2 regions of the Terrisporobacter hibernicus genome follow, and region 2 is predicted to be linked to the other one. Evidence: predicted binding sites of a transcription regulator. Region 2 holds the regulator's gene; the other holds the start of a gene.
The links. The regulator HrcA, encoded in region 2, represses chaperone genes, less so after heat shock. The targets are predictions, from matches to a motif close to TTAGCACTCNNNNNNNNNGAGTGCTAA.
Positions count from the first base shown of each region.

Region 1: a site for HrcA is predicted at 15,188-15,214, ahead of htpG (molecular chaperone HtpG). Genes of this name have one in related genera too.

Region 1 covers NZ_CP081135.1:2,087,595-2,104,886, reverse strand. Annotated here, with positions in the region: gene JW646_RS10485 (hypothetical protein) at 64-552, shown strand; gene JW646_RS10480 (hypothetical protein) at 1,018-1,308, opposite strand; gene JW646_RS10475 (hypothetical protein) at 1,668-1,952, opposite strand; gene JW646_RS10470 (DUF2089 family protein) at 1,958-2,254, opposite strand; gene JW646_RS20135 (hypothetical protein) at 3,176-3,304, opposite strand; gene JW646_RS10465 (hypothetical protein) at 3,427-4,509, opposite strand; gene JW646_RS10460 (HAD family hydrolase) at 4,644-5,378, shown strand; gene JW646_RS10455 (hypothetical protein) at 5,406-6,185, shown strand; gene JW646_RS10450 (hypothetical protein) at 6,235-6,723, opposite strand; gene JW646_RS10445 (tetratricopeptide repeat protein) at 6,740-7,162, opposite strand; gene JW646_RS10440 (DUF5685 family protein) at 7,152-7,991, opposite strand; gene JW646_RS10435 (hypothetical protein) at 8,231-8,494, opposite strand; gene JW646_RS10430 (efflux RND transporter permease subunit) at 8,712-12,386, shown strand; gene JW646_RS10425 (TetR/AcrR family transcriptional regulator) at 12,389-13,009, shown strand; gene htpG (molecular chaperone HtpG) at 13,164-15,032, opposite strand; gene JW646_RS10415 (Hsp20/alpha crystallin family protein) at 15,237-15,674, opposite strand; gene JW646_RS10410 (glycine/sarcosine/betaine reductase component B subunit) at 15,895-17,139, opposite strand; gene prdB (D-proline reductase (dithiol) protein PrdB) at 17,254-17,292, opposite strand, start outside.
Region 2 covers NZ_CP081135.1:2,687,847-2,705,138, forward strand. Annotated here, with positions in the region: gene gpr (GPR endopeptidase) at 1-95, shown strand, start outside; gene spoIIP (stage II sporulation protein P) at 111-1,082, shown strand; gene JW646_RS13085 (hypothetical protein) at 1,097-1,291, shown strand; gene lepA (translation elongation factor 4) at 1,475-3,277, shown strand; gene pgsB (poly-gamma-glutamate synthase PgsB) at 4,023-5,297, shown strand; gene pgsC (poly-gamma-glutamate biosynthesis protein PgsC) at 5,315-5,764, shown strand; gene JW646_RS13105 (CapA family protein) at 5,775-7,112, shown strand; gene JW646_RS13110 (gamma-glutamyltransferase) at 7,235-8,854, shown strand; gene hemW (radical SAM family heme chaperone HemW) at 9,000-10,130, shown strand; gene hrcA (heat-inducible transcriptional repressor HrcA) at 10,246-11,277, shown strand; gene grpE (nucleotide exchange factor GrpE) at 11,295-11,891, shown strand; gene dnaK (molecular chaperone DnaK) at 11,949-13,778, shown strand; gene dnaJ (molecular chaperone DnaJ) at 13,911-15,071, shown strand; gene prmA (50S ribosomal protein L11 methyltransferase) at 15,227-16,168, shown strand; gene JW646_RS13145 (RsmE family RNA methyltransferase) at 16,177-16,929, shown strand; gene mtaB (tRNA (N(6)-L-threonylcarbamoyladenosine(37)-C(2))-methylthiotransferase MtaB) at 16,929-17,292, shown strand, end outside.

The DNA.
Region 1 (17,292 bases), 600 kb from region 2:
ATATATATTAGTAGTATTAGTAATTTTATTATATTAAAAATTGAAAGGAGAGTTCATATTAAAATGAATTATAATAACATGTATCCTAATAGAATGAGCGATAACATAGATCCAAACTATATATACCCTCAACCATATATAGATCCTTTAATGTACATGAATCCTTACGTTATGAATAATAACCAAAGTGGAAATTTCAATCAAAATATAAACCCGGAATACTCAACATATTCTAACCAATATGTTGATAATCAACAATTTAATCCTTATGAAAATATGCCTAACAACATGCAAGAGGAGTTTGAAAACAACAATAATATGAATGATATGAATGACATGAATAATATACCTATGATTCCTATGATGCCTCCAAACATGATGTTTCCCGGCATGTTTCCACCTAACATGATGTATCCTGGTATAATGCCACCTAATATGATGTACCCTGGAATGATGTACCCAGGGGCAATGCCACCTAACATGATGCATCCTGGAGTAATGCAAAATATACCTACCGTTAATATGGATGAGTTCGATGAGGAAGAAATGTAATCAAAGATTATATTTAAATATCAATGTTACCCCTATAAATTAGGGGTTTTTTTATTTTTTTTTAAAAAAGTGTTATAAAATTTTAAAATCTGTCTACACTATTAAATGTATTCCTCATAATATTCCCCCAATATTATAAATACAAAAAAGGGCATTCTAGTTATACTAGCATTGCCCTTCTTTTTTTATCCCAATATTAACATTTACTTTTAATATAAAAAAGACTTACCGCAAATGTTTACGGTAAACCTGTATATACTTAATAATCCTATATATTGAATTTACACCTTTTTAATTATAGTATGAACACAAATTATAATTTATAAAAATGAAAATTCACAATTTTTCTTCATAACTTTATATCTTAATAAAATAAGCCACTAAGTTTTTCTTAACTTAGTAGCTATTAGGCTCATCAATATTAAAAAAGTATATTTATAGTTTATATAATACATTTATATCAGCTTATAAATCTTTGGCTTTCATTTTTTCTATCTCGGATTGTTTGTTTTTTTTGTATTTATTTCTTCCAATTGCCCAATCACCAAAAAATGTAATAGTGACAATAGCAAAATCAAAAATATATTCTTTTTCTAAAGGCACTATACCTTTTGCAAATACGAAAATATTTGCTAATAATAAAAATACTGGTATTATTCCTCCCCAAATAGGACTTCTTAACTTTGAGCTTAAAAAGTATTGTATGCTCATTAGTGGTGCAGCAATAACAATTCCAAAAATAATAAAACCTTCCATAATTTTAGTTTCTCCTTTTCTTTTTGTCGTTTTCAATAATTATTCTTTCAGTTTCTATATCAATTCGATAATTGACTTAAATACCTTTTATAATAATAAAAAATTCACTTCACTCATGTCGCAAAAATTGAGAACCATATCGTCAATGATATATCCTGGTTACTCAAATGTATAAGTCCTTGAGCAACTACGTCTGTAAATCATTTTGCTACCGCTTTAATCCACTACATGTTCGCCATGAAATTTCAGACTTATACCATTGCTCAAAATACTTTTTTACATTTGTACATCCATTTATATTACTAAGTTAAATAGTAAAGTCTAATTTTATTTTTGTAATACTATTCTTTAAAATCTACCTATAAATCTTTGGCTTTCATTTTTTCTATTTCATCCTGTTTAATTTTTTTGTATCTATTTCTTCCATTTTCCCAATAACAAAAAAAGAGGATGTTAATAGTGCTGAAATAAAAAATATATTCTTTATTGAAAGGTATTATCCCACTTGTAAAAACAAAAATGCTTCCTACAAATAAAGTTAATGGAATTATCCCTCCCCAAACGGCACTTTTTAACTTTGTACATAATAAATATTCCACACTCATTACAATAACCATAATAATAGATGTAACAAGAATATCCATGATTTTTATTTCTCCTTTTCTTTTTTGTACTTTTCAACAATTATTTTTGCAGTTTCTACATCAATTCGAGAGTCAACTGCAAGACCTTTTATAAAAGTACAAAAAGGTTCTTCTTCTTGTTGATCACTTAACTCAATTTTCTGAATAAGTTTATCTAATCTCAAACGTACAGTTGGATAAGATACTTCGTAAAGTTTAGTAATTTCTTTTAATGAACCAGACTTTAGAACAAAGTTTTTTAAAAAAGTTGCATCTTCTAATTCTAAAGAAAGTATCCATTGTGGTATTTTATCTAACTCCATTTCAATTCCCCTTTCATATATTTTTTAATAATATTAAGTATACCATAAACATTATTAAAGTCAATAGTTACATTTTATTCAATTTTACATTTTATATAAGGTTTATCTTATCTTTTTATTTACCTTACATATAACCTTGTGCTGAATGAATTTATGATATAATCATAAAAGTTTATTATGTTAAGCTGCATAACAAAGCCCTAGTGAAGGGTATAATAATTTTAGAAAATATCTATACTCTATTTTCAAGCTGTGAATATTACTAAATTGTGGTCAAAACTAACCCTTTAAACCTAAATAAAATATTTATTCTCCAGAAATTACATTAAAGTTTCATTATTTAAGAAAAAATGACCTATAAATAGGTCACCTTAACTGATACATAATGGTCTTCAGTTTTTTGTATTTAAATTTACTAAGACAGTTTGGACAAACTAATTCTGACATTAATTCTTTTTTTAGCGAAGCTATCGCTCCAAAATCAAATATTATATCTTATCTAAATTTTTCAATAATAAATTCTTGTACTCTTTTTCAAATCCACATGAATTGCATTCATAGCCATATAGTTTTTGTCCAATACTCATTTCGTCTAATTCTTATAACATAATATTTTTCCTAAAATTACTTTTGATTTTATTGTTTCAAATTTACATCTTTCATACATTATTCTTTTTATAACTTTAATTTTGTTTATGCTTTTTTAAATCTAACTTTTAAATATTCTAATATCTATGTTAGATAATTGGCATACTTCACTTTCACTCTCCCCACTTTTATGCAGCCTTAAGGCCTTTTCATATATCCAAAGGCTCCACCCACTGCTCAAGTCGCAAAGTTGAAAATTAAAAAAGCTTCTCTAGATTAACTCTAGAAAAGCATATTTTATATTATTTATTAAATTTATCATAAATCCCATATTTAGTTACAATTATTTAATGATGATAGTTTTTTATTAAAACGTACACCAAATATAACCTCAATTATAATTTCCATTACTGTTATTAAATCAAATATTATTCCTTTGCTTTTTATAGATATATTTTTCATATTCATAACCCCTTTCATATTGTATGAAATATTTTGTCTTAACAAGTTATGTCTTTATTCTACAATACTCTATAAAAAACACCTATGGGTTTACATTACAACTATATTACGTTTATGTAATTTTAATCTAAAAAATCCTCAAAATCATCCGATCCAGATTCCACAAAGTCATAAAGAACATTTTCTTCAAAGAAATAACTTTCATCAACTTTCAGATACTCTTTATATTTAGCCATTAGTAACTTATTAATGTATTTTCGATCTCTTTCAGAGTAAGTTCCTACAAAAAATTTATCACCTAACTGATAATATATTGACTTTATATCATTATTTATTACATAAATATCTTTTTTTACATGATTATTATTAAAATTAAATCTAGTAAAGAATACCCCTTCTTCCATTTCACTTTTTAACATAAATGGATTATCATTATAAAATTCCATTAAAAATTCACCCTTATTTTTAACTTTGTAAATATCTATAAATTCAGATTTTGATATTTCATCAAAAACTTCAAAATCATATATAGGTTCTTTATCTGTGACTAATAAAGATTTAATTCTAAAATTATCATTTTCTTTACATATATTAAAAGCTATTTTACAAGTATAATATCCATCTTCGTCCTCATATAAAGCTTCACTAATATATACTTCTTCATTTCTTTTAGTTACTTTATTCTTTAAAAGAGCTCCATTAATTTTTGTTATATGATTATTTGATATTTCTTCGCTTCCAGAAAAATATTTTAAACTTTCTCTATCTCTAGCTATAAACCTCATTGTCATATAATTTATAAATTCAACTTCATCATCAACTTTCTTACTTATAATAGGATACACTTCATCTAGAGTTAAATTACTTTTATAATTTGTTATTATATCTATATATTCCTCTGTGTCTCCAGGTAGTTCCTTGCCATACTCTAAATTTTTATTACCAAAATGATTTATTAAAAATAAAGCTACTTCTTCTTTAACTAGTATTCTACTCTCTCCGAATCCACCCATTAGTCGTTCTTCCTCATTACAAGCTTCTTTTGATGTAGGATTTTTTAAACTAACATAGTCAGCAATCCCTAGTCCTTCTCCATCTAATAAAAAATACTGGTATATATTATTATCCTTATTCTCATATTTAATAGTAAGACCCATGCTTCCCATAAGTCTAGATTTTGTTACTTTGGCATAATCAAATGTCATCAAATCACATCCTTAATACTTTTATAATTATTAAATAGCTAAAATTCATATTTTATTTTCTATTTGTAATTATAGTTTACAACAAAATTGAATTTTATAATATAATAAAGTAAATACTTAGATGAGGTGATTCAATGAAAAATATAGGAGCTTTTTTTGATATTGACGGAACTATCTACAGAGACTCCCTAATGGTAGAGCATTTTAAAAAGCTTATTAAATACGAAATAGTTGATCAAAAAGCTTGGGTTGCTCATGCTAGAGATACTTTTTTAGATTGGGATAAAAGACAAGCAAATTATGATGATTATCTACTAGAAATATGTGACTTATATGTTAAGTCACTACAAAATGTAGATAAGTCTTGTATAGATTTTACTAGCGATCAAGTTATTGCATTAAAAGCTGAACGTGTTTATAAATATACACGTTCAAGAATTAAATGGCATTTGGATAATGGTCACAAGGTTATATTCATATCTGGTAGTCCCAATTTTTTAGTTGAGAAAATGGCTAAAAAATATGGTGCCTCAGATTATGTTGGTAGCGATTATATATTTGAAGATGGAAAATTTAACGGAACAGTAATTCCCATGTGGGATGCAAAAAGTAAAAATATCGCTATAGATAGTTTTGTTGAAAAGTATGATATAGATTTAAGTCAATCTTATGCTTACGGAGATACTAATGGAGATATTAATATGCTTAAGCGCGTTGGTAATCCAATTGCTATTAATCCAACTAAAGAATTATTAAATCATATGATAGAAGATAAGCACTTAAACGACAAAGCCCAAGTAATCGTAGAAAGAAAAGATATTGTGTATTCTTTGGATTGCAATGTGAAAAGATTTGAGATAGGCTTATAGTATATTATTTGTACGGAGGATGATAGTTTGAAAATCAACGAAAAAACACTAAGCTTTAAAGATATATCTAGTGATTTAGATGAAATAAGTAAGAAACTATATTTGGAATCTCCTGATATCTGGATTGATTTTTCAGATAAAGTAGGAGAACAAAAACTAGATGAAATGGTCCTTTTTTATGCTGCTAAATTCAACTACTTATCTATATTAAAATATGCAATAGATAATAATGTTATAGACTTAAATGTTCCATCTAAAAACAAAAGTTATTCATCTATTAAAGATCATCTTTTAGCTGTATCAAAGGATTATAAAAGTCATGATATTTACAATTACTTAGATGGTAACTACAAATTAAGCGAGAAAAATATAGGAACTTACAAAAATAAATCATCAGAAATAAAAGAAGACAAAAATTATAAGGATTACTTCCCTATTTTCCTTTGCCCTCACTGTAATACAAATATACTTAAATCAGGATATAAAGTATATGAAGAAATAAGCTTCGCTTTTTCTCAAGATAAAAATGAGTGCCAAGAATTAAGCAGACAAAGAGACAATAAAGTTTTCTGTAATAACTGCAATAGTAATGTAGACAATGTTACCACAGAATTAATAGAGAATATATGCTCTATTCATAATTGCAAAAAATGCGGAAAAGATTTGACTCAAATAGGAATTACAGAGAAAATAAAAATGCAATTTAAAAAAGAAGACGACAAATTCATAGGTAATGAAAAAACTTATAATTGCCCTTCCTGTGATGAAGAATTAAATGAACCTCAAAAAAAATACTTCAATTTATAATATAAAAGGAGACTATAAAGTTATAAAAATACTTAATAGTCTCCTTTATTTATCTTTTTACAAATTTTCTAAGTTTATCATTATAAAAGTCTATAAATTGAGAATATACAAAATCATAAACTATAAAAGCTATTTCAAATATTAATATGGTAAAAATATTAACTGGAATATACACAAATTGTTTTAAAATTATATATGCAAATATTATAAGTATATTTGCCACTATAATTTTCAATATATATTCCTGAATAAAGCTTCTATCTTTTTCTATTATATATTTTACTAAGCCATAAATACCGAATGTAAAAATATATAATATCCATTGTGCTTTGTTTGCCATAATCATAAAGCTCAATAAGACAGATCCTATATAAAATATAATACCTGCTTTAGGACCGTATTCCATAATTACTATGGATATTGGCAAAGATGCCAACCCTAAAAGAAATAAAGTATTTATAGGTACTATATTAACCAACAATAATAAAATACTATTTAATGATAATAATATCCCACCATAGGCAATTTTTCTACTCATGATTATTCATCATCTCCTAGAAACAAGTACATATATCTCCTCCACAGCATTCACAGCATGAATCACATACAAATAAAGTACATAAATTACTGCAACAGTCATCGTCACAACAGCAACAACAGCAACCAGGTGAGTCATAACGTCTATTTCTGTTATAGTTGTACGAACGTCTGTCATAATCATTTCTGTAATTATTGTATCTATTATAAGCATAAACATATTCTTTATTGTTAGGATCCATAAACTTAGCTCTTTTTAGAAAGTCTTCTCCTTCTTCATAATACCCTATATTCATAGCAGACAATCCTGTTAAGTAATACCACTCACTACATTTTTCATTGATACTTTGTAAAAAATTATATGCTTTTTTAAAATCTTTATTTTCAATAAATCTCCTTGCTTTCATAAAACAGTCATTTCCATAAACATTACTGTACATTATTCCCACATCCTTTTTCTAATATATTTTTATATCTTAAATATACACCAGAATAAACTATATTTTCTATAATTCCTCTGTTCAATTGTAAATTTAAGTTATCAATTGATGATGCTAACAATCCTAAAGATATACTAATTAACCTGTCGACTTTCACTTTTAGTTCTTTTTTATTGTCTATATATTCTATAAAAGGATTATATCTACCTTTTTTATAGTCATCATCTAAATCTTCGTATGCATCTAATATATAAATATATTTACCTATATTAAAGCCTACCCTTCTTAAATCTTCTTCATACTCATCATTTTTATAAGAAAAAATTTCCCCCATTAGTTCTCCAAAAGTATTTGATACTTTATCTATATTGCAGTTTTCTTCTTTTTCCAATTGATTAAGTAAGTTCATTTGTTCTTTAATAACTGTTGATTTATTAGGGTACTTTTCATGAGCCAATTTTAATTTTCCCTTATAAATATTATAAGCTAAAATATCCTTTATTCCTTTATCATCTAATAAATTATCTTCTAATTTATAATATGTTAATAATGTATTCATACTTGCCGCATATTCCGTTATTTCATTTATAATTTTTTTCTTCTTTTTAAAGGGACTAACTATGCAAACTTCTTCTACAATACTAGTTTTAGGTTTATAAATAGCTGTAAGAATCACAATTAAAAAAGTAATATCATAATTTAAACCTAGCCTAGATATTTCCCCATGATTCTCTTTTAAGTATTTACACAGTCCACAGTAATACCCTTTATAATCTTCAAACTCTCTAAAAGTTAAATCCATTTTATTTATTCTAACATATCCAAACATATTTATTTCCTTCCTAAGTTATAGCTCTCAATTAATTATATAATACTACAACATTTTTTATTATTATACAGTTATAAAGTTAGAATGTAATTTTATTTACTAAAATAATTACATTTTAGCGTATTATCTATCTTTATCATAGGTTACTTAATAAAAATTTAGAAATAAAAAAGAAATGATGTTTTATAATATCATTTCTTTTTTTATACTAAAATAAAGTTGTTTATTATAAGTTTTGTTTACAAAATAAACCTTATGGCTTTATTATCACTATCTTCTATTGCTAAAACTTCCATATCTTTATAATTCCTAAATAACCATTTTATATCTGTCATTATTTGACTAACCTGCTTCTTATCCAATTTCCCAATACAATACTCCTCCCTTGTTTCTGCAAACTCCTTTGATACTAAAAAATTTTTAATAGCTGCATAGGCTATTGTATTTGGAATAGGACTACTCGTTTCTTTTGAACGTTTATTTCCTTTCATATACATTTTCATATAATATCCTCCTGATTATTTCTTAATCTATTGTATATCTATATATATGAATTCATACCTTCCCTAAATGCTTATTAAATATAAATGATATAAGTTATGAATATGGTTGTTAAAAATAAACCAAAAATAAATTTACCATTTTATTGAAATTAATATTCAATATAACTACAATTAAAAATATCTGACCGACTAGTCGGTTCTATATTAAAAGAAAGAGGTGAAATATTTGCTACCAAAATTCAGTGTAAGAAAACCCTTGACTGTATTTGTTTCTGTAATTATGGTACTAATGCTAGGATTTGTATCTTTTACAAAAATGACACCGGACTTATTACCTAGTATAGATTTACCCTATGTTATTGCTATGACCACATATCCTGGTTCTAGCCCAGAAAAAATTGAAACAACAGTAACAAAACCAATTGAGCAAGCTGTTTCCACTACAAGCGGAATTAAAAACGTAACATCCGTTTCAAACGAAAACTATAGTGTAGTAATTCTAGAATTTAATCAAGATACAAATATGGACACTGCCATGTTAGATCTAAACGGTAAAATAGACTTGATTAAAGATTCTCTAGAAGATGGTGTTGGAGCAACTACTTTAATGCAACTTAACCCAGACATGATGCCTGTTATGACATTAAGTATAGATGTAGACAATATGGATATTCAAGAAGTCTCAACTTATGTTAACAATGAAATAATTCCTAAGTTTGAGCGTATAAATGGTGTTGCATCTGTAACAGGTACTGGTTTAGTAGAAAAACAATTAGAAATATCTTTAAACAAAGATAAAATTGACCAATTAAATAAAGAACTAAAATCAAGCGTTACTTCTAAATTAGATAAACAACAAAGTCAGCTTAATAATGCCAAATCAGAAATAAAAAACGGAAAAGCTGCTCTAGAAAAACAAAGTAATACACAAATGAAAAAGCTTCTTGAAGCTAGTAGTCAACTTCAATCTGGCATAAGTCAATTAGAAAGTATGGCTGGAATTTTGAATTCAACAGGTTCTAGCAAAGAAGATTTAGAAAAATATATCACTAGTGCGACTACAACTCTAAATGATACCAAATCAAAACTAAAATACCTAAAAGAACAACTTAATGATTTGCCAGAAGAGTCTGCAGTTGATAAGAAACAATTGCAAAAAGATATAGCAAGTTTAGAATCCATTATAACATCTTTGGAAAAGGCCATTGCAAATGCAGGCCAAGGTATAGGTGCAATAGACTCACTAGAAACATTGAAGAAACAGCAAAAAGAATTGGAAAGTGCTAAGCTTACTCTTTCTCAAGAATTAACAAAGGCTACTGTACAACTTTCCCTAAGTGAATCACAAATAAAATCTGCTGAAACTCAGTTGAATGAAGCTAGAAAACAAGCTTTAGAATCAGCAGATATAACAAATAAAATTACTCCAGAAACAATAAACCAAATTCTAACTGCAGAGAACTTTTCCATGCCTGCTGGATATATATCAGATGACGAAACTGAATACTCTGTAAAAGTGGGAGATAAGTTCACTTCTATAAATGAGGTTAAAAATTTAATATTATTTTCTATGGATGGAGTTGGTGATGTTCATCTAAAAGATATAGCCAATGTAAAAATGTCAGACAACTCATCAGATAGTTATACAAACGTAAACGGCAATGCTGGTGTCATACTATCTTTCCAAAAAACTAGCACTGCATCAACTACTAAAGTGTGTAACGAAATAAATAAAGTAATTAAAGATTTAAATAATAGTAATGATAAATTACATATTCTTTCTTTAATGGACCAAGGTGTTTATATAGATTTTATTATATCTAGTGTACTTGATAACCTAATTTACGGTGGTATACTAGCAATTATTGTTTTACTAATATTCTTAAAAAGTATAAAACCAACTATCGTAATTGCCTTTAGTATTCCAATAAGTTTATTATTTGCCATTGTTTTGATGTACTTTAGTGGAGTTACATTAAATATTATTTCTTTGTCAGGTTTAGCCCTTGGAGTTGGAATGCTAGTTGATAATAGTATAGTTGTTATTGAAAATATTTATAGGCTAAGAAATAAAGGAATGGGTAAATTTAAAGCTGCCGTGTATGGCGCTAGACAGGTATCTGGAGCAATATTTGCTTCCACACTTACTACTATTTGTGTATTCTTACCTATTGTTTTTACAGAAGGTATAACTAGACAATTATTTACAGATATGGGTCTTACAATAGCATACTCCTTAATCGCAAGTTTAATTGTTGCCTTAACTTTAGTACCGTGTATGGCATCAAATTTACTATCCAATGTTGATGAAAAACCTCATCCTTTATTTGATAAAATAGTTGACGGCTATGAAAAATTATTAAGACTATGCCTAAGATTTAAACCTGTTGTTTTATGTTTTTCTGTAGCATTATTAATAGTTGCTGCTTTTGCAACAACCAAAATAGGAACATCATTTATGCCAAAAATGGATTCACCACAAATGATGGCAACTATTAATATAGATAGCGATCTTCCAAAAGATGAAGCTCGACATATTACTGATCAGGTGGTGCAACAAGTTTTAACAATTAATGATGTAGAAGGCATTGGAGCCATGAATTCGTCTGGTACCATGTCATTTGGTACTTCTTCAAATAACCCTAATAATATGTCTGCTTATGTTATTTTAAAAGATGATAAAAAGAAAACAAATGATGAAATTTCAGAAGAAATAAAAGAAAAAACAAAATCTCTAAACTGTGAAGTCACAGTCTCATCTTCATCTATGGATACCTCTTCTTTAGGAGGGTCTGGGTTAAAAATAATTGTTAAAGGTGATGATTTAGATGAACTTAAGAAAATTTCTGATGATTTGGTAGGCATGCTATCCAATATAGAAGGTACTACTGACATAAATGGTGGTATGGGTGTAACTACTAAGGAAGAAAAAATTGTAATCAACAAAAATAAAGCTATGAAGTATGGATTAACAGTAGCTCAAGTTTTCCAGCAAGTTTCTGCAAAATTATCAACAGAAACTACTTCAACTACTTTAACAATAAATTCTGAAGACTATCCAGTAATTATTGTTAATAATAATACTTCAAATTTGGATAAATTAAAAAATGTTGAAATCACTGGAACAAAAGGAACTAAGTCTGTATCAGTAAAATTAAAAGATATTTCATCTATAGAAATGACTGACACTCCTACTTCTATAAATCACGACAATCAAACTAGGTATATATCCGTAACAGCTGGTATTGATTCTAAACACAATATAGGTTTAGTAAGTAAGGAAGTTCAATCAAAATTAGATGATTATAAAGCCCCTACTGGTTATGAAATAAAAATGGGTGGTGAAACTGAATCTATTAATCAAGCTATTAGTGATTTAATTAAAATGATTGCTCTTGCCATAGCATTTATTTATTTAATAATGGTTGCACAATTCCAGTCATTATTATCGCCATTTATAGTAATGTTTACTATACCTCTTGCATTTACTGGTGGTTTACTTGCATTAATTATAACTGGCCAGGAATTAAGTGTTATATCTATGCTAGGATTTTTAGTTCTTGCTGGTGTAGTTGTTAATAACGGTATAGTTTTTGTGGATTATGTGAATCAATTGCGTATAAATGGATTAAATAAAAAAGATGCTCTTATAGAGGCTGGGCGTACTCGTATAAGACCTATACTCATGACTGCTTTAACAACAATACTTGCCATGTCTACAATGGCCCTTGGTGTTGGTATGGGTGCTGAAATGTCTCAAGCTTTGGCTATAGTAACTATAGGCGGTTTAACTTATGCTACCCTATTAACATTGTTTGTTGTTCCTACTTTATACGATATATTCCATCGTCGCAAAGAATTAAGACAGATAATTATCGATGAGGAGGACTAAATATGAGCAGAAAATATGCAGAAAAAGAATTGCTAATATTTTATGGTTTTAAGAAAATAATTACTGATAACAGTAATATTGAAAATATTAAAGTGTCTGATATTGCAAAAGCTGCCGGAATTGGAAAAGGTACAATTTATGAATATTTTAAAAGTAAGGATGAAATTATAGCAAGGTCAATAATTTATAATTTTAAAATAGATATTATAAATACTATTGAAGCTATAAAAGAAGTCTCTACTTTTAAAGAACAGTGTAACCATTTATTTCATTACAGCATTAGCAGCGGAAAATTCATTTTTCCATCTTTAAGAATATTATATAATCAAGTTGTACCAAAAGAATTAAACAATATTCTACTAGAAGATTTTGAGGAAATTTTAGAATTAAAAACTCAACTTTATAATTTATTAGATTATGTTATTAATACTGGAATAGATGAAAGCATTATTAATAAAGACTTAAGCAGAGATTATCAAAGATATGTACTTATAAGTTCTTCTATGGGTATTATTAATAAAATCAATGCTAACCACTTTAGACAAATCAATTTGAGCGATGATGAATCTATTAATACTCAAAAGAATTTCGCTTATACCATGATATTAAAATCATTAGCTTAATAAAAAATTTGCTTCGCTTGAGCGACGTGTCAGCGAAACACTTCATGTCGCCAACGAGATGACTTCGATTTGGATTCAGGCAAGTTAGTTGCTAAAAAACTCCCTCTTAAAATACTGTGAGGGAGTTTTTATTACATTTTATATTAATAATAATTTATAAAGCTATAACCTTACTCATTAGAGAATTACTTCTCTTTATAAATAAATCTAATTCTTCTGCATTTAATTCTTTATTTGCAAGTAAAGCTAAATCTACTATTTGATTACAAATCACATCTATTTCTTCTTTTTTATCTTCACTGTCTTTTAATGAAACTAATTTTTTCACTAATGGGTTATTCTTATTTATAACTAAAGTTTTTTCTTCTTTTAAGTCCATTCCAAAACTCATTCCAGCAAATCTAGATTGCATTTCCATCATTCTTCTAGACTCTTCTGATACTAAAATCATAGCTGGTGTTTCTTCATTTTTAAGACTTTCCACTGAATATTTTTCTACTCTTTCATTTATAACAGACTTGAATAATGAAGTTATTTTTTCATCTTCTTCTTTATTTTCTTCACTATCTTTGTCTTTTAGTACGTCTGATAAATCTGAGTCTATTCTATTAAACTTAGTTCCCATTTCTTTATATTCTATAAATGAAATAAAATTGTTGTCTATTGTACTATCTAGTACAACTGCATTTAATCCATAATCTTTAAATAGTTTAACATATTGAGATTGTTGATCCACATTATTTACATAGAAAACTTTATTTTCATGCTTTTCTTTTGCTGCTTCTAGGTAATCTGTTAATGTAATATATTTTCCATCTATATCTTTATATAAGATATAATCTTTTACTTTGTCATAGAAACCTTCATCTTTTAAACAACCAAATTTAATGAATATTTGTATATCATCCCAGAACTTTTCATACTCTTCTCTACTATTTTTACATAAAGATTTAAGTTTATCTGCAACCTTTTTAACTATATGTTTAGATATTTTGCTTACATCTCTGTCATTTTGTAAGAAACTTCTAGAAACATTTAGCGGTAAATCTGGACAGTCTATTACGCCTTTTAGTAATAATAAGAACTCTGGTATAACTTCTTTTATATTATCTGCTACGAATACTTGGTTGTTGTAAAGTTTTACTTTACCTTCTACTAATTCAAACTCATTGTTTAATTTAGGGAAGTAAAGAATTCCTTTTAGGTTAAATGGGTAATCCACATTTAAATGAATCCAAAATAAAGGTTCATCAAATACATTGAATACTTTTCTGTAGAATTCTTTGTATTCTTCATCCGTACAATCTTTAGGTGATTTTAACCATAATGGATTAGTATCATTTAATGCTGTTGGCTTAGTTTCTTCTTCGCCTTCCTTAACTTCTGCATCTTCATCTTCCACATATATTTCAACAGGTAAGAAAGAACAGTATTTGTTTATTACACTTCTTACTTCATATTCGTTTAAAAATTCTTCACTATCTTCAGCTAAGAATAATGTTATTGTAGTTCCTCTTGTAGTTCTTGTTCCTGATGGGCTTATTTCAAATTCAGTTCCACCTTCAGATATCCATCTTACAGGTTCTGCTCCTTCTTGGAAAGATAATGTATCTATTTCAACCTTTGTAGATACCATGAATGCCGAATAAAATCCTAATCCAAAGTGACCTATAATATCAGTTTCTTCCATTCTATCTTTATACTTATTGAAGAAGTCTTCTGCACCAGAAAAAGCAACTTGATTTATGTATTTGTCTACTTCTTCTGCCGTCATTCCTATACCATTGTCGCTAAACTTTATAGTTTTATTATTCTTACTTACTGATACTGTAATTTTATACTCTTCATCTTGAGAATTTTTAACTTCACCAAGGGAAACAAGTCTTTTATATTTGCTTACAGCATCGCAACCATTACTTATTAATTCTCTTATAAAAATGTCTTTGTCTGAGTATAACCATTTCTTAATTATTGGAAAAATATTTTCTGTATCAATTGAAATACTACCTTTTGTTACTTCCATGTTTATCCTCCTTAAACTTATACCTTTATAAAATTTAATTATTTTCAAATCACAAAATGCAAGGTGAGGGAATAAATAACCTTGCATTTTAAGGGCTTTAATTTAATTTTAGCATACTTACTATTTATTCCCATTTTAATTATAAAATCTTTTTATTAGCAGTGTCAAGCATTGAGTGCTAATAAAAATCAAAATTTTTTATTTCTAATCAATAGTAATATATTTTATCTCTTCTTCTTTTTTTCCTACCTCTTTAGGGAATGTAAGTTTCAATATTCCATTGTTAAAACTTGCTTTTATATCTTCTTCTTTTAAATTTTCTCCTACATAAAAACTTCTTGAACATTTGCCACAATATCTTTCTCTTCTTATATAGTTTCCTTTTTCATCTTTATCTTCTTTTGATGTATTCTTTTGTGCTGTTATTGTCAAATATCCATCTTTAAGTTGAGCTTTTATATCAGATTTATCATATCCTGGTAAATCCATGTCAAGTATATAGTTATTATCTTTTTCTTGTATATCTGTTTTCATAAGTTTTGTAGTGCTACTATTTGTAAAGAATGGATCTTTGAACATGTCATCAAACATATTGTCAAATAAACTAAATCCTAAATTGTTATTCATTGGTACTAATTTCATAATCAATTCCTCCTTACATTTATCTCCTTACTTTGCTTAAGTAAAAAGATAAGTTTAAATTTTAATATTATTTTTTATTAGCTATGATTTGTTCTTTGTTTGTTTTCTTACTTATTATTATAATCATTTTGTTAGCACTGTCAAGCGATGAGTGCTAATTTTTTATAAATTTTTTTGTATATAATTGTTACAATACCAAAAATAGTTCATACTATCCCGCTTAAAGTAATGAATGAATCACGCCATCCATACATTGACATGGGGAAATAATTACAGGTGTATTCTTCGTACTCATTAGTAGCCTGCTCCCAATGTAACCACCTGGTTGATCTGGAAATATTGACGTATCATACATATTCCCCAGTCCAGATGTAATCTTAACAAGTATTACCTTCTTTCTGCCAGGTTTCACAACATCATTAAATTCTTCTCTTGTATATGGAGTATCTGGCATACTTATCATATTATTACGAATTTCTTCTAAAACGTAATCAGCTGCCCTATGTGCAGCCTGAATTCCCTTTGCCGTACGTCCTTCTCCTTTTTCAAAAATAATATCTATATGTAAAATGAAGTCATCACTTTTAGGAGTTCCTGCCTGATTATATTTTACCTGATAATCCAAATATCCTTCTGAAGATCCAATGTTAGATGGCTGAAATCCACTTTCACCTTCCACACCAGTCAACATGGCAGTAATACCAGATAAAACAGCTGTTTCACCTTCTCCTGCCTTTCCAAGCATCTTACATGCAATTGGCATAAAATCCAAATTAGAATTCACAAAAAAATGATGCTCTCTTGGTTTAATAATCTGTATTCTCATCTCTTTTATCTTTGGTTCCCTATTCACGATCACTTCCGTAATATTATTTCCTACTGTCAGTATACTTTTGGATATAGACGTTTTATCTCCTATTTTTGCTTCATTAATTCTATAATTCTTTAGAGTTAGCTTTCTAATTGTAAACTCCCTGCCAAGTTTATCGGCTTCTTTTTTATTCCATTTTTTCATTTTATTTTTCAGAAGGGCTACTGCTTTCATCGCATCAAAACCTGTCAGGTTGTTATCACCTACAATACATGATTCATAGCCTGATTCATTTTTATTAAAATCAATAATCGTATCTACATAATTGTTAGTACATACCAATCGTCCTTGAAGTCCTATATAGCTTAGTCCGATAGCGGGAATTTTTTTCAATCCCAGCTGTTCTATTATATTCACAAAATCAATATGATGGTTTCCCCAGCCATCAATTGCCACAATTGCTCCATCAGCACGTACAGCCTCTGCAATTTCTCCAGTTCTCACTGCACTATATACTTTATCATCAAATCCTTCTGAAACACCATTGACAATAATTCCGCATAGTTCTAATTCATCATCCTTCATAAGTGTCTGTGTAACAGGACAATTGTAATGATGAAGAGTAGTCATTTTAGTGCTAGGTCCTAGTCCCATTTATTCATCTCCTTTTCTCAGATATATTGCTCTTGTTTATAACATCAATATAGAAGAATGAAGCACAAGCATTTCTGCCTGCACTTCATTCATTGTCATTTATTTATATTAGTTTTATACATTATGTCTGTATTCATATGGTAACACTTTAAG
Region 2 (17,292 bases):
TTACTCCTAAGGACATAGATGAAACTATAGAAAATCTATCAATAATAATTAGTGAAGGACTAAATAGGTCTCTTCATCCAGGAAGAACTTCGTAATAAGGAGGAATTTTAATGATTAAAAATAAAATAAAAGCTATAAAAATTGGATTTTTAATAGTTTGTATTTTGCCTACTATTTCTCAAGCGTTAGATAAAGAAGATATATTAAAATATTTGGTGAAGTCATCTTATCCTGAAGTAAAAGTGATAGACAAAGAAGATAAGGATAATAAAGATTCTGATGATAACTCGAAATCTACAGATAATATAAAAAGCAATACAAATAGTAAAGATGACAAAGAATATGTTAATGTTTATGTTGGCGAGGAAAATAAGCCAGAATCAAAAGAGGAAAAAAAATCTAAAGAAACTAGTAATGTTATTGATTCAAGTTACACTAATGATATAAGAGTAACAAAGGACAAGCCACAAATGCTTATCTATCATACTCATAGTAGTGAAACTTACTCCGATTCACCAAAGAATAACTATCACTCAACAGATATAGAGCATTCGGTTATGTCTGTAGGAAGTATTTTATCTACATCGTTATCAGAAAAGGGATGGGGTGTAGTTCATACTACTAAGTATAATGACTTATCTTATAATGATGCTTATGCATCTAGTGCCAAGACAATGAAGTCTATACTATCTAAGTATAATTCTATTAAGGTAAGTATAGATTTACATAGAGACGGGCAAAGTGTAAGTACTGCGCAGGCTAAAAAATCAGTACATGATAAGTATACAACTAAAATAAATGGAGAAACTGTTGCGAAGTTTTTCTTAGTAGTTGGTCAGAGAAATCAAAATGTGGGAGAATTAAAGAGACAGGCACAAGAGATTACAGCTTTAGCTGAAAAAAAATATCCAGGATTAGTCTGTCCAGTAGTTACAAAACAATATGGTAGATTTAATCAGTATATGGCAGATAATGGATTATTAATAGAAATAGGTAATAATGCAACAAGTACAAAAGAAGCTCAAGCTACATGTAAATATCTGGCAGAAATACTTGATGAGTATTATTCAAATATGAAATAATTGGTGTATAAATTATGAGTCGTTTAGAAAAATCTAAAAAAGAAAAATGTTCTAAAAAAAAATATAAAACAATTTGTAGATTTGTATTTATGTTTATGATGCTAGCAATTGCTACGGCGAGCGTACTACTAGTAGATTATAGAATTAATGAAGTATTAGATAATGATAGTAAAAATAATATTATAAAGTATATAATGAATATATTTTAAACTATAATATTTAATCTCTATATAATATTAAAGAATACAAATTTCAAAAACAAACCAAAATAATAGAAAAAATAAGACTTAAAAAACAAGTCTTATTTTTTTGTTATATACTACTTATTTACATAAAAGCAGATATATTATAAAATAAAGTCTATGATAAGAACTTATTAAGGAGGAATAACGGTGGACAAACAAAATAGAACTAGAAATTTCAGTATAATTGCTCATATAGATCATGGTAAGTCTACCTTAGCTGATAGATTAATACAGTATACAGGTTTAGTAAGTGATAGAGAAATGAAAAGTCAGTTATTGGATAACATGGACTTAGAAAGAGAAAGAGGAATCACTATCAAACTGCAAAATGTAAGGTTAATATATAAGGCTAAGGATGGAAATGAATATTATTTAAATCTTATAGATACTCCAGGTCACGTGGACTTTAACTATGAAGTATCAAGAAGTTTAGCAGCATGTGAGGGGGCGTTACTTGTAGTAGATGCCGCTCAAGGTGTGGAAGCTCAAACTTTAGCTAATGTATATTTAGCTCTAGATCAAGATCTAGAAATATTACCAGTAATAAATAAAATAGATCTACCAAGTGCTAGACCAGATGAGGTTAAAGAAGAAATTGAAGATATAATAGGTCTTGACGCAAGTGAGGCACCATTAATATCAGCAAAAAGTGGTTTAAATATACAAGATGTATTAGAAGATATAGTTGCAAACGTACCAGCTCCTACTGGAGATATAAATAAACCATTAAAAGCTTTAATATTTGATTCATACTATGATGCTTATAAGGGTGTTGTAGCCTATGTTAGAGTATTTGAAGGTGAAGTTAAAAAAGGTATGACTATAGAAATGATGAATACTAAGAAGAAATTCGAAGTAACAGAAGTTGGAGTTATGGCTCCAGGGGCAACGGAACTAGACAGTTTATCAGCTGGTGATGTTGGATATATAGCAGCAAGTATAAAGGATATAAGAAGTTGTCACGTAGGTGACACTATTACTGATGCTAACAATAAAACACAAGAAGCTTTAGAAGGATATAAAAAAGCAACTCCAATGGTTTATTGTGGTATTTATCCAGGTGAAGGCGAAAAATACGAAAATGTAAGAGATTGCTTAGAAAAATTACAAGTAAATGATGCTGCTCTTGAGTTTGAGCCAGAAACTTCTGCGGCTTTAGGATTTGGTTTTAGATGTGGATTCTTAGGATTACTACATCTTGAAATAATACAGGAAAGATTAGAAAGAGAATTTAATCTGAATTTAGTTACAACAGCTCCTTCAGTTATATATAGAGTTACTAAAAATGATGAAGAAGTTGTTATGGTACAAAACCCTGCAAACCTGCCAGAGGTTTCAGAAATAAGGATGATAGAAGAGCCAATAGTAAAAGCTGATATCATAGCACCGAAAGATTTTGTTGGAATAGTTATGGAGCTATGTCAAGAAAGACGTGGAACAATGTTACACATGGAATATATAGATGAGAAAAGAGTTATGCTTCATTATGATTTACCTCTAAATGAAGTTGTATATGATTTCTTTGATGCATTAAAATCTAGAACTAGAGGTTATGGATCTTTAGATTATGAAATGAAGGGATATGTTCCTTCTCAACTTGTCAAGTTAGATATATTAATAAATAAAGAACAAGTTGATGCACTTAGTTTTATAGTTCACGAAAGTAAAGCATACTCTAGAGGTAAGGCAATGTGTGAAAAACTTAAAAATGAAATACCAAGACATCAATTTGCTGTTCCTATACAAGCAGCTGTTGGAAATAAAATAGTAGCTAGAGAAACAATCAGTGCTCTTAGAAAAGACGTACTTGCTAAATGTTACGGTGGAGATATATCTCGTAAGAAGAAACTTCTTGAAAAACAAAAAGAAGGTAAGAAGCGTATGAGACAAATTGGTAGTGTAGAAGTGCCACAAAAAGCATTTATGTCAGTTCTTAAGTTAGACGAATAATCGAAAGTTATTTAACGATAAAGTAACATTATAACAGTTGTATTATTTATAAAGCATTACTATTTTTAATATAAAAGATATAATTTATTGAGAGTAAGTTGTAATTTAAGAAAATTATAACATATTGAATATATTCTTTGTGTTATGAAGTAATTTATTATATAATGGGTACTTGATAGTAAACATTATATAATAAATTATTGATTTATTGCTTTAAATGTAGTATTTAAATGAAAATTTTCATGACATACTAATAATTTTAGCAAAATTTTTAAATACATCTTAATTTTTTTTGCTTTTTATTGTAATATATTGTAATATATTGTGGAAAAAATGTTCTATTGACCTAAAAGAATCATATATAGTAATATAGTGGTGATAGATAATAGATGTATATTTAAAAATGAAGATTCGTTAAATTGTGAGTAAAAAAAGCTTACTAGATGAGCTAAATAATAAAATATTATAATTTTATTATTTAAAAACAAGAAGAGGAGATGAGTCGCTAAATATAAAAGATAAGGAAGGTATTTTTCCTGCTTTTACAAAAATAAAGAATATAAAATTTAAAAATGTTAAATTTATTTGCTAGAGTGTACCATAGTAATATGAAGACTGGGCAATATTAAGCTGTTGAGGAACTTAGAAGAGAATAGTGGAACTACTGAGTTGTTTTTATGGGGCTAATAAAGATATTTCAAAAAAATGATAAAAAATCAAAGTTACAGTAGTTATGGAGGAGAGTATGTTTGATAAGATAACATTATTACAATTGTTGGTGATTGTAGCTTATATGGCAATATTACTTTACTTAGGAATTAAGGAAAAGAAAAAGAATGAAGAAAATTTAAAGGAAATACCCCTTAGAATTAATGTAAATGGTATACGTGGGAAGTCAACTGCGACTAGATTAATAACAGGTGTTTTGAGTAACGCAGATTATAAAGTTGTGGGTAAAACTACAGGAACTTCTCCAAGAATGATATATTGGAACAAAAAAGATGAAGACGTTATTAAGCGTAATCTTTTAGGAGCGAATATTAAAGAGCAAATTCAAGTTATAGATAAAGCAAGAGAAGTTGGTGCAGAAGCTTTAGTATGTGAGTGTATGGCCGTGAGACCTGAATATCAATCAGTGTATCAAAATGATATTTTTAAATCAAATATTACAGTTATAGTTAATGTTTTGGAAGACCACTTAGATGTTATGGGACCAACAACAGATGAAATTGCTTTAGCATTTTCTTCAACTATACCATACAATGGATATTTAGTAGTTGACAATGGACCTTATGTAAAATATTTTGAAGAAATCTGTAAACAAAGAAAAACAAAACTTGTTGTTGCAGATAACTCAAAAATACCAGAAGGACTTGTTAAAAAGTTTAAATATACAATATTTGAAGATAATATATCTTTAGCATTAGCTGTGGCAGAAATACTAGATATAGATGCAGAAACAGCTTTTGAAGGTATGTTAAATGCACATCCAGATCCAGGAGCAGCTACTATTAACCCTATAGAATGTGGGGATAATGTAAGTAATTTTGTAAATGGTTTTGCAGCTAATGAGCCTGAATCAACACTTGCAATATGGGATAGAATAAAGGATACTATACCGAATACAGAAAATCCAATAGTTCTTTTTAATGGAAGAGAAGATAGAATAGATAGAACTAATCAGTTTGTTGATGACTGTTTCCCTTATTTAAAAAATACCACTTTAATAGGTATAGGAGAGGGAATAGAATGTATACAAAATGCAATTGAAGATGGAAGATTAAGTAATATAAAAGAGTATATAGATTTATCAGATTATGAAGTTGATGAAGTAATTGATGAATTACATGGAATGATGCATAATAGAGTTATTTATGGTATCGGAAATATACATGGACAAGCTGAAATATTATTACAAAAGATGTGTAATATATATATTCATACAGATGAGCATGAAGAAGTAAATAACAATATAAGTATCAGAGCGTATATAAAGAAATATAGAAGTAGTAATTTTTAGGAGGAGACAGGACACATATGTTTATTACAGATTTTTATATGGCATTAATAATAGGAGTAGCAAGTACTTTGTTATTCACTGAAAAGACGGGAATTACGCCAGGGGGATTAATAGCAGCCAGTTATTTGGCTTTAGTATTTGATTCGCCTATAACATTAGCATTAATATTTTTAGTTTCGTTTATAACATATTGGCTTGTTAATTTTGTTTTACCTAAGTTTGTAATCTTGTATGGGAAAAGAAAATTTACAGCTACATTAATTATAGCGATTGTGTTAAAGTTAGTATTTGAATTCGCATATCCATTAACACCATTCCCTACTTTTGAATTTAGAGGGATAGGAGTAATAGTACCAGCGTTATTGGCAAATTCTTACTCAAGACAAGGAATAAAACTTACAGTAATATCTACACTTTTAATGACTGGATTTGTATTTGCATTAATGCAAATTTTATATTTAGTGTAAGGAGAAGTTTATGAAAAATAAATTAACATTTAAAGATCGATTACAAATAAAAATTAAAAATCAACCTAAAATTACAAGCAAAAAAACATTAATAATAATATTTTTACTTGCAAGTATAGTTTTTGGATCAACTTTTGTATACGCAAATAGTAATAATGAAAAACTTAAACTTAACTATTCGGATAATAAGTTAGCTCAATTTACCTTTGTTGGAGACATGATGCTGGGAAGATCAGTTAAAATTAAAAGTGAATTAGATAATTATGAAAGTGTGTTTAAAGATGTATCATATTTATGGAAAGATTCACAATATGTTTCAGGAAATGTAGAAAGTGCTTTACTTGATAATCCAGATGATTTTCAGAAAAGTGACAAAGAAATTCATTTATATGCAGAAACAAAAGTTTCAAATCTTTTAAAGAAAAATGGATTTACAATGGCTAATTTAGCTAACAATCACTTAGGTGATTTTGGCAGGGATGGGGTAACAAGTACTATCAATGCTGTTAAATCTGCAGGACTAAAATATGTTGGTGCTGGAAAGAATAGAGATGATGCTGCTACTTACGATATTCAAGAAGTCAATGGTATAAAAGTTGCAACTTTAGGTATAAGTGATATAGTACCAAAAGACTTCAGTGCGAGCAGAACAGAAGCAGGTATATTATCAACTATGTATCCTGGTTATAATAAACTAGTGTATGAAGCATCTCAAAAAGCCGACTTAGTAGTAGTTAATCTACACTGGGGCGTTGAGTATGGTGTTGGTCAGAGTGAGGCACAAGAAAAAATTGCAAAGTCATTAATTGATGCTGGAGCAGATGTGATTATAGGATCACATCCTCACGTATTACAACCTATACAAACATATAAAGACGGAATTATATTCTACAGTATGGGTAACTTTGTATTTGATCAAGGTTGGACTAGAACAAAAGATAGTATGGTGTTAAACTACTATATTAACGAAAAAGGTGAGGGTACTTTTGAAGTAGTTCCAGTAAGGATAGTAAATGGATATCCTGTACCAACTACTAATAAGTTTTATCAAAAAAGAATATTTGCAACTCTAATTAAAGACTTGGATAAGTCTAAGTATGAGGTGACAGGAGATACATTAACATTAAAAAATATTATTAAAACAGATATTACTAAAAAAGAAAATGTAGAACAAACGCAAGATGGTATTTTGCAGCAACAAACACAACAAAATAATTTAGAACAAACACAACAAACGCAACAAAATAATTTAGAACAAACACAACAAACGCAACAAAATAATTTAGAACAAACACAACAAACACAACAAAATAATTTAGAACAAACACAACAAAATACTTTACAATAATCTCAATAAGAACTACTATATATATACCATTTAAACATAAATACATTACGGATATTAGCAATATCGATCATAAGTAAATTTAAGTTAACGGGGAAAAAATCATATGAAAAAGGAAGTTATGTATGAGTAAGAAGTATAGTAAAAATAAAAAGATGAAAACGAAAAAGAAAAGAATGAAAACTTTAAAAGTATTAGCTATATTTATATTAATAATATCTATAGTTGGTGGTTTCTATATTAAAAAGAATGTGTTAAACAATAATAGTTTATCTAAAATTAACTCTAAATATTCTTATAGTATAAGTACATCTAATGAATTGGCTACACAAGTGGGAGAAGAAATTCTAGCAAAAGGCGGAAATGCAGTGGATGCTGCAGTTGCAGTTTCTTATGCTTTAGGAGTTGTAGAACCCTATGGATCTGGAATTGGAGGAGGCGGAGGCATGCTTATATACAATCCATCTGCTGACGAATATAAATTCTATGATTATAAAGATATAGCGCCTTTATCTCAGAGTACTAAAAAAAGTAATGTTGGAGTACCTGGATTTGTAGCTGGTATGGAAAAAGTATTTAAAGATTACGGAAGTATGGAATTTAAAGACTTAATTCAACCATCAATAAATCTAGCTAAAAATGGCTTTAAAGTTGATGAAGAGTTAGAGAAAGTTATAAATGTATATTCAGCAACACTTATGAACAATAGTGCATATGTGAGTAATGGACAATTAATAAAAAAAGGTGAGAATCTAGTTCAACAAGACTTAGCAGAAACATTGGAATATATTAAGTCTAATGGTGCTAAAGGTTTTTATGAAGATGTTATAGCTACTAATATATCTAAAAAATCAGTTTTAACTGTTGATGATATGAAGAGCTATAAAGTAGATGTTGTAGAACCTATTTCTGGTAATTTTAATGGATACAATGTAGTTTCTGCACCAGCACCTTTCTCAGGGGCAACTTTAATTCAAACTATGGAAATAATTGAACAACTTGGTAAAGATAAAGATTTAAAAGATGCTAATAATTATTTAGATGCTCTTAATACAGCTACTGACTTATCAACATATGAAAGAGTTAAAAAAATTGGTGACCCTGATTTTGCAAATATTGATTATAAAACAATGACTTCAGAAGAAAATATAAAAGCACTGATTAATATGGGAAATGTAAAATATCAAGATGATGAAGAATCTGAAAGTACAACACATTTTTCTATCGTAGATAAAAATGGTATGGTGGTTTCATCTACTAATACACTAGGTCATTTCTATGGATCAGAAACATTAGTGGATGGATTCTATCTAAATGGAACAATGAGCAACTTTGGTAAGAGTGGTATTAATAAATATGCACCAGGAAAAAAACCTAGAACATTTACGTCACCTACTATAGTAAAGAAAGGTGATGACTTTACGTTGGCTATTGGAACTCCTGGAGGAAATAGAATAGTTAAGGTTTTAGCGCCTATTTTAGTTGATAAGTTATATTTTGAAAAAGATTTACAAGAATCAATAAATAAAAATAGGGTTACTTTCTATTCAAAAGGAACAATATTAGCAGAAGATAATGAAAACAATGAATCTATCATAGATATTAGCACTACTAAATATCCTGTAATTAAATCTAAAGATAAATTATATTTTGGAGCTGTTCAAGCTGCAGGAATAGAAAATGGTAAATATATTGGAGCTTCTGATATAAGAAGACCAGGAAAAGTATCTATAAGTAATAAATAAATTTAAATGTATATATCCTAGATGATAGAGGTTAGAATCTGTCATGTAGGATATTTTTGTGTACATAAATAGAAAATATAAAATAATGAAATATATGAGTGGGTAATAATATAGTAACTAGAAAAATTATTTAAGGAGAAAATATATGTTAGGTTTATACATACATATTCCTTTTTGTATATCAAAGTGTAAATATTGTGATTTTAATTCCTATAAATTAAATTTGGATGAAAAAAGAAAATATTTAAATGCATTACAAAAAGAAATGAAATTTTATAAAGAAGAAGTAAGAGGCAAAGAAATTGATACCATATTTATTGGAGGTGGAACACCTAGTATATTAAATCAAGATGAGATTAAGTTCTTATTTGATAATATAAAAAATAATTTTAATATAAAAAATAATGCAGAAATAACCATGGAATGTAATCCTGGTACATTAACTTTAAATAAATTAAAAATAATGAAAGAATGTGGCGTTAATAGATTAAGTATTGGTCTGCAAGCAGTACAAAATAACCATCTAGAATACATAGGAAGAATACATACATATGAAGAATTTGAAGAAAATTACTACCAAGCTAAAAAAGTTGGATTTGAAAATATAAATATTGATCTTATGTATGCTCTTCCAAATCAAAGCAAAAAAGATTGGATAGAGTCTTTAGAAAAAATTGTGAAACTAAACCCTACTCATATTTCTGCATATTCTCTAATACTAGAAGAAGATACAGAGCTATTTAAGATGTATAAGAGAAAAGAATTTGATCTATTAGATGAAGAAACAGATATTGAAATGTACCAATATACTATAAATTATTTAAAATCACATGGATATAATCAATATGAAATATCTAATTATGCAAAAGAAGAATTTGAATGTAAGCATAATATTTTATATTGGAAGTGTGAAAATTACATTGGATTAGGTGCATCAGCATCAGGATATTTAAATGATACAAGATATAATAATTTGTGTGAACTAAAAAAATATGAAAATGAAATAAATACTGGTAAAAAACCTATAGAATGGGAAGAAAAATTAAGTATTAAAGATAAGGTAGAGGAAAGTATATTTTTAGGTTTAAGAATGAATGAAGGTATAAAATTTATAGATTTTTATGAAAAATATAATATTGATTTTAAAGAAGTATATGAAAAAGAAATTAATAAGTTAAATAAAATGAAATTAATTGAAATTAGTGATGAAGGGATGATATTAACTCAAAAAGGTAGAGAAATATCTAACAGTGTTTTTGTAGAATTTATAAAATAAGAAAACAAATTATTTGAAACCTATTGACAATAAAAAAATAACATGGTATATAATATATATAATCTTTTTAGCACTCGGATTTGGTGAGTGCTAACAGCGAAGGAGGTATTTGAAAATGGAATTAAATGAAAGAAAAATGAATATCCTCAAAGCAATAGTTAAAGATTATATAGAAACAGCTGAAGCTGTAGGGTCTAGAACAATATCAAAAAAATATAACCTTGGAGTTAGTGCAGCAACTATTAGAAATGAAATGGCCGATTTAGAAGAACTAGGATACTTAGTTCAACCTTATACATCTGCAGGAAGAATTCCTACAGAAAAGGGCTATAAGCTATATGTAAATTCTCTTATGAATACTATAGAACTTAGTGATAGTGATAAAGAGGTGATTGAAAGATGTGTAGATGGTAACATGAATCATATTCAAGACTTAATACATGAAACATCAAAAATGTTATCTCAACTTACTAACTATACTACAGTTGCAATGACAAAACATTTGGCTACTTTAAGTGAAATTAAACATATTCAATTGGTTAGAATGCATGAAGGTGAGATTTTATTAATAGTAGTTACAGAAAAAGGCGATATAAAAAAATCCAGCTTAAGTGCTAAAATTGATTTAGATCAAGCTAAGTTGAATTTAATTTCTGATAATTTAACTAGAAAGCTTTCTGGCAAAACTATAACAGAAATAGATGATAGATTAATAGCATATATAAAATATGAAATTGGCGAATATTCATCTATAATAGACCAATTACTTAATATGTTAAATACAAATCCTACTGAGGAAGAGCTTTCGATGACTTTAAATGGAGCTACTAATATTTTCAATTATCCAGAATTTAATGACATGCTAAAGGCCAGGTCTTTTTTAGATATGTTAGGAACGAAAGAAACAATTGCTAAAATAGTTAAGTCAAAGGGTATATTAAAGGATAATGCCACAATTATTATTGGTAGCGATAATGATTGTGAACAAGCTCAAGAATGTAGCGTTGTAACAGCAACCTATAAAGTAGATAAAGATTTGATTGGGCGTATAAGTTTCATAGGACCAACAAGAATGGATTATTCTAGAATATATTCTATAATAAATTATATGAATATATTATTAAATAATAAATCAAATAAATTTTAAGCTGAGGGGTGTGAATCTTGGAAAATAACATGAATCAGGATGAAAAAATACAAGAAAATTGCACTTCTAATGAAGAGGAAGTAAGGCAAACATCTGAAGAAAATGTAGAAGAAGCTACGTGTGAAGAGAATTTAACAGATATAAACTCTAAGTTAGAAGAAAAAAGAATAAATGACACAATAGAAGAACTTGAAAAACAAGTAGAAGAAAAAGAGGACAAATATCTAAGACTTCAAGCTGAGTACTCTAATTATATGAGAAGAACTCAAGAAGAAAAGCAAACTATAGGTATATTTGCCAATGAAAAAATAATTACAGAGTTAATACCTGTTATTGACAGCATGGAAAGAGCTATGGATGCTTGTGCAGATAAAGAAAATGATATGTACAAAGGTATTGAACTTGTACATAAACAGTTAATAGACTGTTTAGAAAAGTTTGAGGTTGAAGAAATCAGTGCACTAAATGAAGATTTTGACCCAAATTTACATTTAGCTGTAATGCAAGAAAGCATAGAAGGAGTAGAACCAAATAAAGTGGTAATGGTACTACAAAAAGGTTATAAGTTAAACACGAAAGTAATAAGACCTACAATGGTTAAAGTTTCTTGTTAATTAAAATAACAAATTATTAAAATTTAAATAGATGAAGAATTAAGGAGGATATGAATTATGTCAAAAGTAATAGGAATAGATTTAGGAACAACAAACTCATGTGTTGCTGTTTTAGAAAATGGAGAACCACAAATAATAGCAAATAATGAAGGTATGAGAACTACTCCATCTGTAGTTGCTTTCACAAAAGACGGAGAAAGAATAGTAGGGGAGCCTGCAAAAAGACAAGCAGTAACAAATGCTGATAACACAGTAATATCTATAAAAACTCATATGGGTACAGATTACAAAGTTAACATAGAAGGAAAATCATATACACCACAAGAAATATCAGCTATAACACTTCAAAAATTAAAAGCTGATGCTGAAAGTTACTTAGGTCAACCAGTTAAAGAAGCTGTTATAACAGTTCCAGCTTACTTTACAGATGCTCAAAGACAAGCAACTAAAGATGCTGGTAGAATAGCAGGATTAGAAGTTAAGAGAATAATAAACGAGCCAACTGCAGCAGCTCTTGCATACGGTATGGACAAATTAGATCAAGATAAGAAAATATTAGTATTTGACTTAGGTGGAGGTACTTTTGACGTATCTATACTTGAAATAGGTGATGGTACTTTTGAAGTTTTAGCTACTGCTGGTAACAACAGATTAGGTGGAGATGACTTTGATAAAGTTGTAATAGATTATTTAGCTGAAGAATTCAAAAAAGTTGAAGGTGTTGACTTAAGACAAGACGGTATGGCTCTTCAAAGATTAAAAGAAGCTGCTGAAAAAGCTAAAAAAGAATTATCTTCAACAATGACAACAAACATAAACTTACCATTCATAACAGCTACTGCAAGTGGACCAAAGCATATGAATATTGATTTATCTAGAGCTAAGTTTGATGAATTAACTCATGGTTTAGTAGAAAAAACTATGGAACCAACTAAGAGAGCTTTATCTGATGCTGGACTTTCTGTATCAGAAATAGACGATGTATTATTAGTAGGTGGATCTACAAGAATACCAGCTGTTCAAGATGCTGTTAAGAAATTCATAGGAAAAGAACCTCACAAAGGTATAAACCCAGACGAATGTGTTGCTGCTGGTGCTGCTATACAAGCTGGTGTATTAACTGGTGAAGTTAACGACTTATTATTATTAGACGTAACTCCATTATCTCTAGGAATAGAAACTATGGGTAACGTAATGACAAAAATAATAGAAAGAAATACTACTATACCAACTAAGAAATCACAAGTATTCTCAACTGCTGCAGATAACCAAACTGCTGTTGACATACATGTTCTTCAAGGTGAAAGAAGTATGTCTTACGACAATACTACTTTAGGTAGATTCCAATTATCTGAAATACCACCAGCACCAAGAGGAATACCTCAAATAGAAGTTACTTTCGATATAGATGCTAACGGTATAGTTCACGTTACTGCTAAGGATTTAGGAACTGGAAAAGAACAAAAGGTTACTATAACTTCAGGAACTAATTTAAGTGAAGACGAAATAGAAAAGAAAGTTAAAGAAGCTGAAATGAATGCTGAAGCTGATAAAGCTAAAAAAGATAAAATAGAAGCTCTTAACCAAGCTGATTCAACTATATATCAAACAGAAAAAACTTTAAATGAACTTGGTGATAAAGTAAGTTCTGATGATAAATCTGCAATAGAAACTGCTATTGCTTCATTAAAAGAAGTAAAAGATAAAGAAGCTTCTACAGCTGAAGAAATAAAAGCTGCAATAGATGAAGTAATGAACAAATTCCACAAAGTTTCAGAGCAAATGTATCAACAAGCTCAAGCTGAACAAGGAGCTCAAGGTGGAGAGCAAGCACAAGAAAATCAATCAAATGATGATGTAGTAGATGCAGATTTTAAAGAAGTATAAGATTTAATTGCAAAAACATACAGATTGTGTATAATAAATTAAGGATATTAATCTGTTTAAAACAATTAATAATAGCTTGTAGTTTAATATTCTACAAGCTATTGTTTTGTAATATAAAGGTGGTGACAAAACTTGAGTACTAAAAGAGACTACTATGATGTCTTAGGCGTGGGCAAAAGTGCGGATGCAACGGAGATAAAGAAGGCTTATAGAAAATTAGCAATGAAATATCACCCAGATAAAAACCCAGGTGACAAAGAAGCGGAAGAAAAATTCAAAGAAATAAATGAAGCTTATGAAGTATTATCAGATGAAACTAAGAGAAATAATTATGATCAATTTGGTCATGAAGGTGTAAATGGCCAAGGATTTGGCGGTGCTGGAGGTTTCGGCGGCCAAGGATTTGGTGGATTTGATGACATATTTGGAGACATATTTGGCGATATGTTTGGCGGAGGCTTCGGTGGTGGAAGACCAAGAAGAAGAGGTCCTGAACGTGGAGCGGACATAAGACAAAGAATAAATATATCTTTCGAAGAAGCTGCTTTTGGTAAGAAAGTTCAAGTTAAAATTAATAGAAGTGAAGAATGTGATGAATGTCATGGAAGTGGTGCAAAACCAGGAACTTCAAAGAAAACTTGTCCTACTTGTAATGGTAGCGGTCAAGTACAATCAGTTCAAAGAACTCCTTTTGGTAATATAGCAAGCACAAGAACATGTGCTACATGTAATGGTGAAGGGGAAGTTATCGATTCTCCATGCAGCAAATGCCATGGAAAAGGAAGTATAAGAAAAACTAAGACTATAGAAGTTGACATACCAGCAGGTATAGATGAAGGTCAAATGATTAAACTTTCTGGTCAAGGTGAACTTGGAACTAGAGGTGGACCAAGAGGAGACTTATACATTGAAGTAAGTGTAAATGTTCATCAACTATTTACAAGAGAAGGCTATGATGTTTATCTAGAAATGCCTATAACATTTGCCCAAGCTACTCTTGGAGATGAAATACAAGTACCTACATTAGATGGAAAAGTACAATATCAAGTTCCAGAAGGAACTCAAACAGGAACAGTATTTAGATTAAAAGGCAAGGGTATACCAAAACTAAGATCTAACGTTAGAGGAGATCAATATGTTAAAGTAACTGTTGAGATACCTAAAAAACTTAATGACAAACAAAAAGAACTAGTAAGACAATTTGCTAAAGAGTGTGGCGAAGAGGTGCATGAAAGGCAAAAAAGTTTAAGTGACAAAATAGATGGCTTCTTTAAAAATTTAAAAAAGAAGTAAAAATATATAAAAAATCCTTCCAATTATAATCATATTGGAGGGATTTTTTATATGATTATGACTATTATATGTATAAAACAATATTATAAAAGAGAATAATTATGATATAATAAAATTCATGAAAAAGTATTAAATTATTGAAAGAAGGTTTACATATGAATTGGACAGAAGTAACAGTGAAAACAACGACAGAAGCTGTTGAAGCTATAAGTAATATATTATTAGAAGAAAGATGTGGAGGGGTAATGATTGAAGACCCTAAAGACTTCCTATTCCAAAAGAAAAATGAATTGGATTGGGATTATGTAGAAGAAGAAGTATTTAATAAAAGCAATCAAGATGGAGTATTAATAAAAACATATATACCTGAGGAAAGAAATGTATTAGAACTTGTTGAAACTATAAAAGCTAAAATATCACTACTACCATCTTTTGGCTTAGACATAGGTGAAGGAACTGTTTCTTTAAGTGATGTTAATGAGTCAGATTGGGCAAATGAGTGGAAAAAGTATTATAAGCCAACAAAGATTGGGCAAAAAATTGTAGTGAAACCTACTTGGGAAGATTATGATAAGCAAGAGGGTGATTTAATAATAGAGTTAGATCCAGGAATGGCTTTTGGTACGGGAACCCATGAAACAACTTCAATGTGTATTAGAGAATTAGAAAAATATGTTGATGAAAGTAAAAGAGTATTTGATATAGGATGTGGTAGTGGAATACTTGCAATAGCTGCAGCTAAACTTGGAGGGAAAGAAGTTGTTGCAGGAGATCTGGATGAAGTAGCAGTGAAAGTTTCTAAAGAAAACTGTGAACTAAATAATGTATCAGACAAAGTTGTTGTAAAACACGGTAGCTTATTTGAAGTTGTAGAAGGGAAAGCAGATGTAATTGTTGCTAATATAATAGCAGATATAATAAAAATATTAGCAAATGATGTAAGTAAATTCTTAAGTGAAGATGGAGTGTTTATATCATCAGGGATAATTCATGCTAAAATAGATGAAGTTGTAGAGTCTTTAGAAAAAAATGGATTTGAGATAGTTGAGATAGTAAAACTTGGCGAATGGTCAGCTATAGTATCAAAACTTAAGTAGGTGAAATTATGGATAGATTTTTCACGCCTAAAAATAACATTAATTTAGAACAAAATACTTGTATTATCGAAGGTGAAGATGTTAAGCATATTTCTAGAGTTCTTAGATGTAAAGAAAGTGACAAATTAGAAGTATGTGATATGGACAATAATGAGTATATTTGTGAAATAAAAGAAATAAATAAAGACAGTATATTATTAGACATAATTGAAAAAGCAAATATAAAACGTGAATCTGATTTAAAAATCAAGCTATATCAAGGTATGCCTAAAGGAACTAAAATGGAGTTAATACTTCAAAAACTAACAGAAATAGGTGTAGATGAAATAGTTTTAGTACAAACCAAAAGAAGTGTAACTAAAATAGACAATAAAAAAGAAGACAAAAAGATTGAAAGATGGGAAAGAATCATTTATGAAGCAGCTAAGCAAAGTAAAAGAGGAAAAATCCCAAAACTTACAGGAGTTTTAACTTTTAAAGAGGCCCTAGAAGATATGAAAAATAATGATTTAAATCTTTGTCCTTATGAAAATGAAAGAACAATTTCTGTAAAAGAAGGCTTAAAGGATTGTCGTGCAAATACAATTGGAATTTTTGTTGGACCAGAAGGTGGATTTGAAGAAGAAGAAATTGAAAAAATTCAAAATATAGATGGAAAAGTAGTTTCTCTAGGACCTAGAATACTTAGAACAGAAACCGCATCTGTAGTTGCTTCTTCCATAGTTTTATATGAGCTAAGTGACTTAGGAGGAAATATATAATGAAAAAAGTAGCTTTTTATACTTTAGGATGTAAAGTGAATCAATATGAAACAGAAGCTATGCTTGAAATGTTCAAAGCAGACGGATATGAACAAGTTGGTAGCGAAGACTTTGCAGATGTTTATGTTATAAACACATGTACGGTAACACATATGAGTGATAGAAAGTCACGTCAATATATAAGAAGAATGAAAAAGAAAAATCCAAATGCTATAATAGCTGTTGTTGGATGTTATTCTCAAGTATCCCCAGAAGAAATACTTGAAATAGAAGAAGTAAACTTGGTTATGGGAACTAATGAGAGAAGAACTATCGTTGATGAAATAAAAAAACTAGAAGTTGTACAAGGAGATAGAAAAGCTT